Regions from separate parts of the Martinezella sp. CNPSo 3732 genome, predicted to be linked through region 3. Evidence: predicted binding sites of a transcription regulator. Region 3 holds the regulator's gene; each other region holds the start of a gene.
What was found. Region 3 encodes LexA, which represses DNA repair genes until DNA is damaged. Its sites were predicted from a motif close to TGTTCNNNNTGTGTTCNG; they were not measured.

Region 1: a site for LexA is predicted at 1,003-1,020, ahead of AC13RM_RS20840 (2'-5' RNA ligase family protein). Genes of this name have one in related genera too.
Region 2: a site for LexA is predicted at 970-987, ahead of dnaE (DNA polymerase III subunit alpha). Genes of this name have one in related genera too.
Region 4: a site for LexA is predicted at 899-916, ahead of AC13RM_RS12235 (ImuA family protein). Genes of this name have one in related genera too.

The regions. Positions count from the first base shown of each region.
Region 1 is NZ_JBXSOO010000013.1:148,509-150,707, reverse strand. It holds gene AC13RM_RS20845 (SulP family inorganic anion transporter) at 1-288, shown strand, start outside; gene AC13RM_RS20840 (2'-5' RNA ligase family protein) at 311-922, opposite strand; gene AC13RM_RS20835 (hypothetical protein) at 1,134-1,271, shown strand; gene AC13RM_RS20830 (methylated-DNA--[protein]-cysteine S-methyltransferase) at 1,409-1,972, shown strand; gene AC13RM_RS20825 (GNAT family N-acetyltransferase) at 2,009-2,199, opposite strand, start outside.
Region 2 is NZ_JBXSOO010000002.1:495,489-497,687, forward strand. It holds gene AC13RM_RS07235 (DUF5680 domain-containing protein) at 1-184, opposite strand, end outside; gene AC13RM_RS07240 (hypothetical protein) at 261-857, opposite strand; gene dnaE (DNA polymerase III subunit alpha) at 1,213-2,199, shown strand, end outside.
Region 3 is NZ_JBXSOO010000006.1:36,381-38,579, forward strand. It holds gene AC13RM_RS13730 (ComEC/Rec2 family competence protein) at 1-585, shown strand, start outside; gene lexA (transcriptional repressor LexA) at 566-1,288, opposite strand; gene AC13RM_RS13740 (VOC family protein) at 1,708-2,199, shown strand, end outside.
Region 4 is NZ_JBXSOO010000004.1:342,247-344,445, forward strand. It holds gene AC13RM_RS12235 (ImuA family protein) at 1-876, opposite strand, end outside; gene AC13RM_RS12240 (metallopeptidase family protein) at 1,038-1,475, shown strand; gene AC13RM_RS12245 (hypothetical protein) at 1,649-1,876, opposite strand; gene AC13RM_RS12250 (DUF1737 domain-containing protein) at 1,904-2,110, opposite strand; gene AC13RM_RS12255 (HpcH/HpaI aldolase/citrate lyase family protein) at 2,148-2,199, opposite strand, start outside.

The sequences.
Region 1 (2,199 bases), on a different contig from region 3:
TTCGGCGAGATATTGTCCGGCAGCCGCAAGGAAGGCCGGTTGCGGGCAGCTATTCTCAGCCTGGAAGAAAGCTCCGATATCGACAGCACGGCGATGGACGCCTTGATGGAGTTCGACAGCGCAATGCAGCGAGCCGGGCTCCGCCTGCAGTTTGCCCGGGTGCATGACCGAGTTCGCGATCTCATGACGGTCGCCGGCATTGCCGACGTCGACAAACGCTGCAGCTTCAGCGTCGATGATGCCGTGGTGGCTGTGATAGCGACAGTTGAAGCTGTTCCGAAACCGTAAGCGCCAGACTTAGAACCCGGATTTAGAACAATGGCCAATGCCAGACATGGCCATGTTCGCCGTCACCTTGAAAGCTGTTGACCAGCGTGAACGTTTTGACCGTCCAAGCGATCGGCGCTTCCAAAATCACTTCGGGAAGAATGTGGTTGCAATAAAATAGCGTCATGTGGGGTTGGAACGACCCAGATATGTTGCTTTCAAAGCCCATGCTTTGCATTGCAGCATCCAGTTCCCGACGAAGTGTCGTTAGCCCTTCGTTTCCATCCCTGCACCAGAGCACATATTGACGGTTGTTGCCGTTGCCGAATGTGCCTGCCCGATCGAATATCAAGGGAAACGATTTTAAGCAGATGGTTGAGCCGGCCTCCAACGCAGCGAAGGTGGCTTCCTCCTGTGAGCGAGCGACGATGTCGATGGGATAGACGGTGGCATGATAAAGATCATGCTTTCTCGCTGTGCGTATCAACCCGTTTCGCCGACTTTGGCCTACGGTCATTTCAGCAGCCAATTTAGCGGTTTCCGGGTCCGGTAAAGCGGCAAAGTAGAGTGCTTGCCGGCGCTTTGGCGGGCTTTTGCCCGCGCGATTAATGGGCGGTTTGCCGAGATTGAATGACAACTGATCGGCGTGCTGCATGGCTTCATTCAAAGCCGGTGTGGCTCTGCCTCCTTTTGTTTTCCGATCTCCAAAGCATATGCCTCAACGGCCATGATTTCAAGAACAAAACAAGAACATTGAGGGCGGCGACATCCCTCGTTTCAAAAAGCGATCGAATAAAAGGACAGCCTGATCTGTTCATTCCAGGTTCGGGCCTGCGTGCCCAATCTCACCTAAAGGAACCACGATCATGTTCACCAGATCAGTCTTTGCGGCCGTTATTTTCGCTCTCATCGGCCTTGGTATTGCTTCCTGCTCCACGTCGGGAGATCACAATTCCGGCGGCGGCATGACGCTGAACGCGCCTCCGACTGGCGGCGGATATTGATCCTGTTCTGTCAATCGCCCTGAAGCCATTCGGCCGCCGTCAAAACGGTGGCACTTGTCGATCTTTGCAAGAATCGGGTTGAATTCGAGGCTTCCGAGGACGATTTTCATGACAAGTGGAACACGGGAGCTTTCGTCATGAACGAGACAAGGCAGAATTACCTGATCTTCGAAACCGCCGGCGGCTTCTGCGGCATCGCCTGGAATGATGTCGGCGTGCTGCGCTTTCAATTGCCGACCAAGGATGCTGGCGCGACAGAACGCCTGCTTCTGCGGCGTTTGCCAAACGCGCAGCCCGGCACGCCGAGCACGGAGATTGCGGGAGTGGTCGCCAAGGTGAAGCGCTATTTTGCCGGTGAGGAGATCGACTTTTCCGACGTTACGCTCGACCTCGGCGAGCAGGATGCTTTTTTCAAGCAGATCTACGATGCCGCCCGGCAGGTCGGCTGGGGTCACACGACAACCTATGGAACCTTGGCCAAGCAGCTTGGCGCAGGGCCGGAAGCCGCGCGCGATGTCGGGCAGGCCATGGCGAAGAACCCGGTGGCGCTGATCATCCCCTGCCACCGCGTCCTGGCCGCGGGCGGAAAGATCGGCGGCTTTTCCGCGCCGGGCGGCTCCAACTCCAAGGCTCGCATGCTGGAGCTGGAAGGTGTCCAACTGGCGCCGCCGAAGCCGGTGCAGCAATCGCTGGCGTTTTGAGCCAGACGATCGGGTGTGCGGCTAAAGCTGGCCGTCCTATTCCTTTGGCGCCTGACGGGCGCGGGAAAACAGCAGCGTCTGCTTGTCATTGAGGCGCATCGGCTTCGGATCGCCATAGCCGGCTTTTTCGGCAACACGAATCGAGGCCGCATTGTCGGGCGAGATCAGGCAGACGCTGCGGTCAAATCGCGGCTGCTGGTCGAGCCAGCCGACGGCCGCCGCAAGGG
Region 2 (2,199 bases), on a different contig from region 3:
AGACGAGTTCCTGCCCCGCGAAATCTGTGCCGCCGAAATAGCTGTCGAGATAGCGCCAGCGGTCGCTCGTATAACCGATGTCATGCGAGCCGCTTCGGCATGACGGCAGCCTCTCGCCGTCACCGACATAGGTCTCGGCTTTGGCGGCGACAATAAAATCGTTCAGCTCGGCAAGATCCGGCATGGCCCTCTCCATTTTTGGTGAGCGGCCAAGATGCCATTCAATGCGAGATTTGTAAAGAACAAAAAGAGAACGCGCGCTAGCGATGGCTGCTTTCGCAGGCCTTCTGACCGATATCATCCTGCCAGTCCTGTATACTGACGGTCTTGGCATCGGCCTTCAGCGTCTTGTCGTCCTTGGTTACCCTGCCGGTCAGAACGTTGTAATCGCAGCTATAGCTGTTACCGGCTTCGAGGTTGTCACGAAAATCGTAGCCATAGCCGGCAACCAAAAATGCGCTGTTGCGGTAGGCGAGCGTCAGCGTTTGATGCCATCGGTCGCGCCCGATAGCATCGTTCTGCGAGGTGATCGCGATTGAACCGTTCGGCAGTGCGGCGATCGATGGTTCCTGGCCGTAGATGCCATCAGGCTCAGCGCGGCCCCATACCTTATCAGGGGCGGCGGCGGCCAACTTGAGCAGCTCATGTTCCTTGTCGCGGAGATAGATATAGATCCCGATCTCATAATCGGCATGGTCATTCGGCGGCATCGTCACCAGTAACGCAAGGTCCGGCTTACCGTCCTTGTTCCAATCGCCGATCGCCGCGTCAATGATGCGGTCGGAAGCAATGGTTTTTTCGGCGCGAGCCGCGATTGCGGTCAAAAGAAGAATGAGAGCGCAGCCAAGTGACTTCATCGTGATCTCCCGGTTTGCCTTTGCATAGCGCCCGGCCGCGCCGGCGTCCATTGCAGGCTAAAAAGTCGCCTGATGAAATTTCTTGATCCATCTATTGACTCTCGAACAAAAATAGAACAAAAAAAGAACATAACGAGTAAGGAGCGCCTAAATGACCGACATTATTCGAGACGTTGCAGCATTCACTTCCATCGTCATGTTCGTTGCCAGCTTTTCCCTCATCATGATGGCAATGTAAATTTTATCCCCCGTTTGCACATGCTGTTCCCATATTTGATGGGAGCAACTTCTGGACTTTACGGTCCGCAATGCCGAAAATGTCGCTGATTCATTCAGGCGTGCGGAAAGGTATGAAATGGCGGATGCAGGTGGCAGCGGCGCGGCAGCGCCGGTCGGCGAAATGCCGGAATTCGTGCACCTCAGGGTTCATTCTGCCTATTCTCTGCTAGAGGGCGCATTGCCGCTCAAGAAGATATTGGCCAAGGCGGCTGGGGACAGTCAGCCGGCCATTGCCATCACCGATACCAACAATCTGTTCGTTGCTCTGGAATTCTCGCAGAAGGCGATGGATGAGGGGCTGCAGCCGATCATCGGCTGTCAGGTATCGATCGATATGGAGGATGGCGGCGAGGGCGAGAAGCGTGGGCCGCAGCAGGCTTTGGCGAAGCTGCCGTCCATCGTGCTGCTTGCCGCCACCGAACAGGGATATGAGCGCCTCGTCGATCTCGTCAGCCGTGCCTATCTCGGCGGCGAAGGTAACCATGCCGTTCACATTACAGCCTCATGGCTGGACGAGATCGGTACGGAAGGATTGATCGCGCTCACCGGTTCGCTGACCGGCCCAGTCGATATGGCGTTGAAGGAAGGCCATGCGCCGCAGGCGCTTTCCCGGCTTTTGAGGCTGAAACAACTGTTCGGTGACAGGCTTTATCTCGAATTGCAGCGTCATGGCACCTATGATCGTCGCCACGAGCAGAAGATGATCGCGATGGCTTACGAGCATGAGATTCCGCTCGTTGCCACCAACGAAGCCTTTTTCCCGGCGCGCGACGATTATGATGCGCACGACGCCTTGATGGCGGTTGCCCACAATGCCATCGTCTCGGACGATACGCGGTTCCGCCTGACGCCGGATCATTATCTCAAGAGCCGTGCCGACATGGCGAAGCTCTTCGCCAACTTGCCGGAAGCGCTTGAGAACACGGTCGAGATCGCCCGTCGGTGCTCCTTCGTGTTGAAGACACGCTCTCCGATCCTCCCGCGCTTTACCGGGGCGACGGACGATCCCGAAGAGGCTGGACGCGCCGAGGCGGCCGAGTTGCGCGCCCAGGCAATCGAGGGT
Region 3 (2,199 bases):
GCCACCAATCGCGAGAGACCGCAGGCCTTCATCTTCGAGCAATGGCAGAAAGCGCTCGTCGCGGCCGAACATCAACCGCCGACCATGCTTGCGGCCGACAACCGGCTTCCGCAGATCAGCAAGACGGATCGGCATAGACGACTAAGTAACGAAGAGCAGAAGGCGGTCCGCACCGCAATGGCGGAAGCCCTGGATCGCACCATGCAGGGAAGCTTTGCCTGCCAGAAGGGAGCATGGTGCGTAGCCATGCTAGAAAACGGCTCGATATTGGTAACCATCGAAAATGCAGCTTACTTGTCCCCGGCTTGCGACACGGGGAATTTTGTCGTGACGCCAATCCGGCTGCGGCTGGACCATTGCCGTTCCGGAGCAATGCTCATAACCGGTGCGACATTGCGTAAAACCGGCTCCATCGAAATGATACTTACCGCAGACAAGCCCATTATCTCAGCCGCATTCGAGAACCCGCAACGTCCATGGACCAGGCATCGAATTTATAATTGGCGCACTGGCACATTCGACGCGCCAATTGCGCCAGCGTCACCCGTCGTCGACAATTCACCGGTCAGTGATAGCGACGAATAAGGCCCACGAGCTTGCCCTGAACTTTGACCCGGTCCGGCCCAAAGATGCGGGTTTCATAGGCCGGGTTTGCGGCTTCGAGCGCGATGGAGGCACCCTTGCGGCGGAAGCGCTTCAGTGTCGCTTCTTCATCGTCGACGAGTGCAACGACGATATCGCCGGGATTGGCCGTCGTCGAATTGCGGATAATGACCGTATCGCCGTCGAAAATTCCGGCGTCGATCATCGAATCCCCGCGAACTTCAAGCGCATAATGTTCGCCAGATCCGAGCATGTCGGCGGGAACGGTAATGTCGTGCGTATTGTTCTGGATGGCCGAGATCGGAACGCCGGCTGCGATGCGGCCCATCACGGGCACAGACGCCGAGCCGTTGTGATCGTCATTAGCCACTTTCGACGGAGCGGGCGGGGCAACGGGCTGCGGCTTGCCGAGGCTACCCTCGATGACGCTCGGTGAAAAGCCGCGACGCGGCTGAAGGCTGGGATTATAGGCATCCGGGAGCTTGATGACTTCAAGGGCCCTAGCCCGGTTCGGTAGCCGGCGGATAAAGCCGCGCTCCTCCAGCGCCGTGATCAGACGATGGATACCGGATTTGGATGCCAAATCCAGTGCATCCTTCATCTCGTCGAAAGATGGCGGCACACCGGATTCCTTCATGCGTTCGTGAATGAAGAGAAGCAGTTCCTGCTGCTTGCGCGTCAACATCGTCTTGGAACCCCAGAATCAAGAAAAGCTGTGAAACAAATCCAGAACGGACACTATATGTTCCATATGTGTTCCGCAAGTGCTTAAATTTCGGTAAAGCCTTGTGAGGTCAGTTAAATAATTACCATTTGCGAATGGATCGGCTCGGAACATCGGGGCGCCGTATCTGCGTTAATCCACAGAAAAATAAGGGAAATGCCGCTCTACTCGCTTCCGCGACTTTGTCGTTCAGCCCATGCGCCGAGCATTTGGACGAACGTGCCGCGCGACTGCATGAGCCGGCCATGGCAGAGAATCAGCAATCACGTTTGCGAGATTGCCTTCTATCCATGTCGTGTGCTCCGGGTGTTCCATGCTTCCATCTTGAATTGCGCGGGCGATGGGCGCAAATCTGCTTCCGCAAGCAAACAGGAGAAGCCATGATTTCGTCTCCGCATCCGCTGGATCATCTCGTGCTGCCGACCGTCAACATCGCTCTGGCACGCGAACGCCTCGGCAAGCTCGGTTTCACGGTAGCTCCGGATGCGCGCCATCCCTTTGGCACGCAGAATGCCTGCGTCTTCTTTGCCGATAAAACCTATCTCGAACCTCTGGGCGTCGCATCTCCGGAGCAATACGAGAAGAGCATCGTGGATGGCAATGTTTTCGTAGCGCGCGACCAGGCTTATCGTTTCCGGGTGGGGGAGGATGGCTTTTCAGCCGTGGTATTCGGTACGGATGATGCGGTGGCGGACGATAAGCGTTTCAAGGCAGCTGCGATTTCGGCGGGGCGGATGCTGGATTTCTCCCGTCCGATGAAGATGCCGGACGGCACGGAAACCACCGCCGGCTTTCGTTTAGCCTTCGGCGCCGATCTGCGTGCGCCGGATTTTCTCGCTTTCTGCTGTCAGCGCGTCAATCCGCTGCCGGCT
Region 4 (2,199 bases), on a different contig from region 3:
GGGAAAGGCAGGGCGTTGAGTGTCGAGGACAGGGGCAAAGCGGCGGTCATGGGCATTCCACTCCAGGGTTATGGAAAAGGGCGCCGGGTTTCGGCTCTTTTCCAAGGTCAGACGAAAGGCCGGGTGACCGATGCTGCCGCCAAGCACCGATCCGTCCGGCAGGGGCCGCGCCTGCGCCGGCGCGGGTTCGACGGAAAAGCGGAAGAGGGCGCTGCTTGCTTCCTCCTCGCCTCCCTGTCGCAACAGAAACAGGGGCCGCCCCGCCGCCTTGGCCCTCAGCGCCAGCCGCCGGCTTTCGGTCAGGCCGAAACGGGCGGGATTGCCGCGTACTTCGAGAATGACGACGGCAAAGGCAGCGCTGCCAAGGGCTGCTTCTGCTACCCAGAGCGCATCGTCGAGCTTGCGCGGCGACGCCTGCAGGAAAGCCTGAGGCTCCAGCCCGAAATCGCTGATGCCGATGGCATAGGGCAGGCCAGCCTCCATCGTCGCAACCGTATCGCCGATCCAAAGGACCGGAGACTTGACCGCGACCATATCCGATGCTCGCGCATGCAGCCGCGCCGCAAGCGCAAGGGCAAAGCCGCTCGCCGTCCCGGCATCACGCAGGCCGAGCGAGCGGATTTCGGTCAGCGCATCGAGCGGCAGGCCGCCTTGCAGCGCCGCATCGAGCTCATCGACGCCAATCGGAAGGAGCGACCGTTCAAGCATAGGCGAGGCGGGCAGGGACTTCGCAATACCCGCCGCCTCTTTCGCCGACCTGTCTGCCAGCGTCTCATGCGCCGCGGCTGCCAGGGCCGGGATAGGCCTTCCTTCCAGTCGGGCAATGGTTTCACGCAGGGCAAAAAGCGTTTCCCGCGCCACGGCAGCCTCGGCCATGACGTTCACTCCAGATCGATAATGTTCCTGTTATGTTCTTATGGTTCCAGAGCTTGGAGAAAGAGTCAACACCATTTAATGAGAAAATATTCCTCTGCCTCAATCTGCTCTCGTAAAAGCAGCGCAAAGTCTCTATATGACCAGCCAAGGAAGGAATATTCATGGCTCGCGTCGACCAGAGCGAAGATTGGCGGGATCGCCACTCGCCCTCCATCAGCACATTCGAATCCCTGGCAATGGAGGCCTACAGCCACCTGCCGGACGAATTCCGTTCGCTCACCGGTGATCTCGTCATCCTCATCGAAGATTTCCCGGATGACGAGGTATTCGAGGACATGGCGCTGGAAACGCCCTTCGACCTGCTCGGCCTCTTCGAAGGCCGCGGCATCTCGGAGCGCTTTACCGCCCAGACCGGCGACATGCCCAACAAGATTCGCCTCTATCGCCGGCCGATCATCGATTACTGGGCCGAGAACGAGGAAACTCTCGGCGACATCATCACCCATGTCCTGATCCACGAGATCGGCCACCATTTCGGCCTGAGCGACGAGGACATGGAGCGCATCGAGGCAAGCGCCGAAGAAGCGACGGATCGCTGAAGCATTTCACATGCGAAAATTGCTGGCTGGAAAGAAGGAAAATCCGACGATTTATTCGCCTGGATGAAGCCTTTGCTGGCGCCGATCATTCCAATCGTTGACGAACACGATTACCCATCCCAGCGCCGCGATGACAAAGGGTAATATAAAGAAAAAGAAGATGGCTGCGCTATTCATAGTTTCAGCCTCCCCAAAACGTGCCTTGCTGCCATATGTAATGTAAAAGCAGCAAAAAGCCAAATGATGCTGGAAAGAATGGCAATCCACGAGACTTGCAAAGCAGCGGCACCGTTCACCGCTGAAACCACGGGGGCAATCAGGCCCGCAGCAATGCAAGCGGTAGACGCCCGATCAAGTGCATTGGCCAATAATTTGGTGCGTTCGTTGTGGACGAGGGTCATGACGGCTTGTTCTGCTTTTCTTCCGCATCACTGCTCCGAAAGCTTCATCTCCGGATCGTAATCCTTACCGGCGACCTCCTTGACCACAGCCTGGCCGCACTCCATCCGACCGCTCGTAGAATTGAAGCCATAGGTCGGCGAGCCGTATAGCTCCCAGCCCTTGTTCAGCGCTGCGCTCACCTTGTGGCAGAAGGAAGCGTCATCGGGGCCGGTGAGGAAGCGGTAGAGTTTCATCAAAGCATCTTTCGTGTTTGGCCGGGCAATTCGACAGTCAGGCCTCGGTGCGAGGCGCCGCCGCAGCACCCGAAGAGCGCTGCTCGATC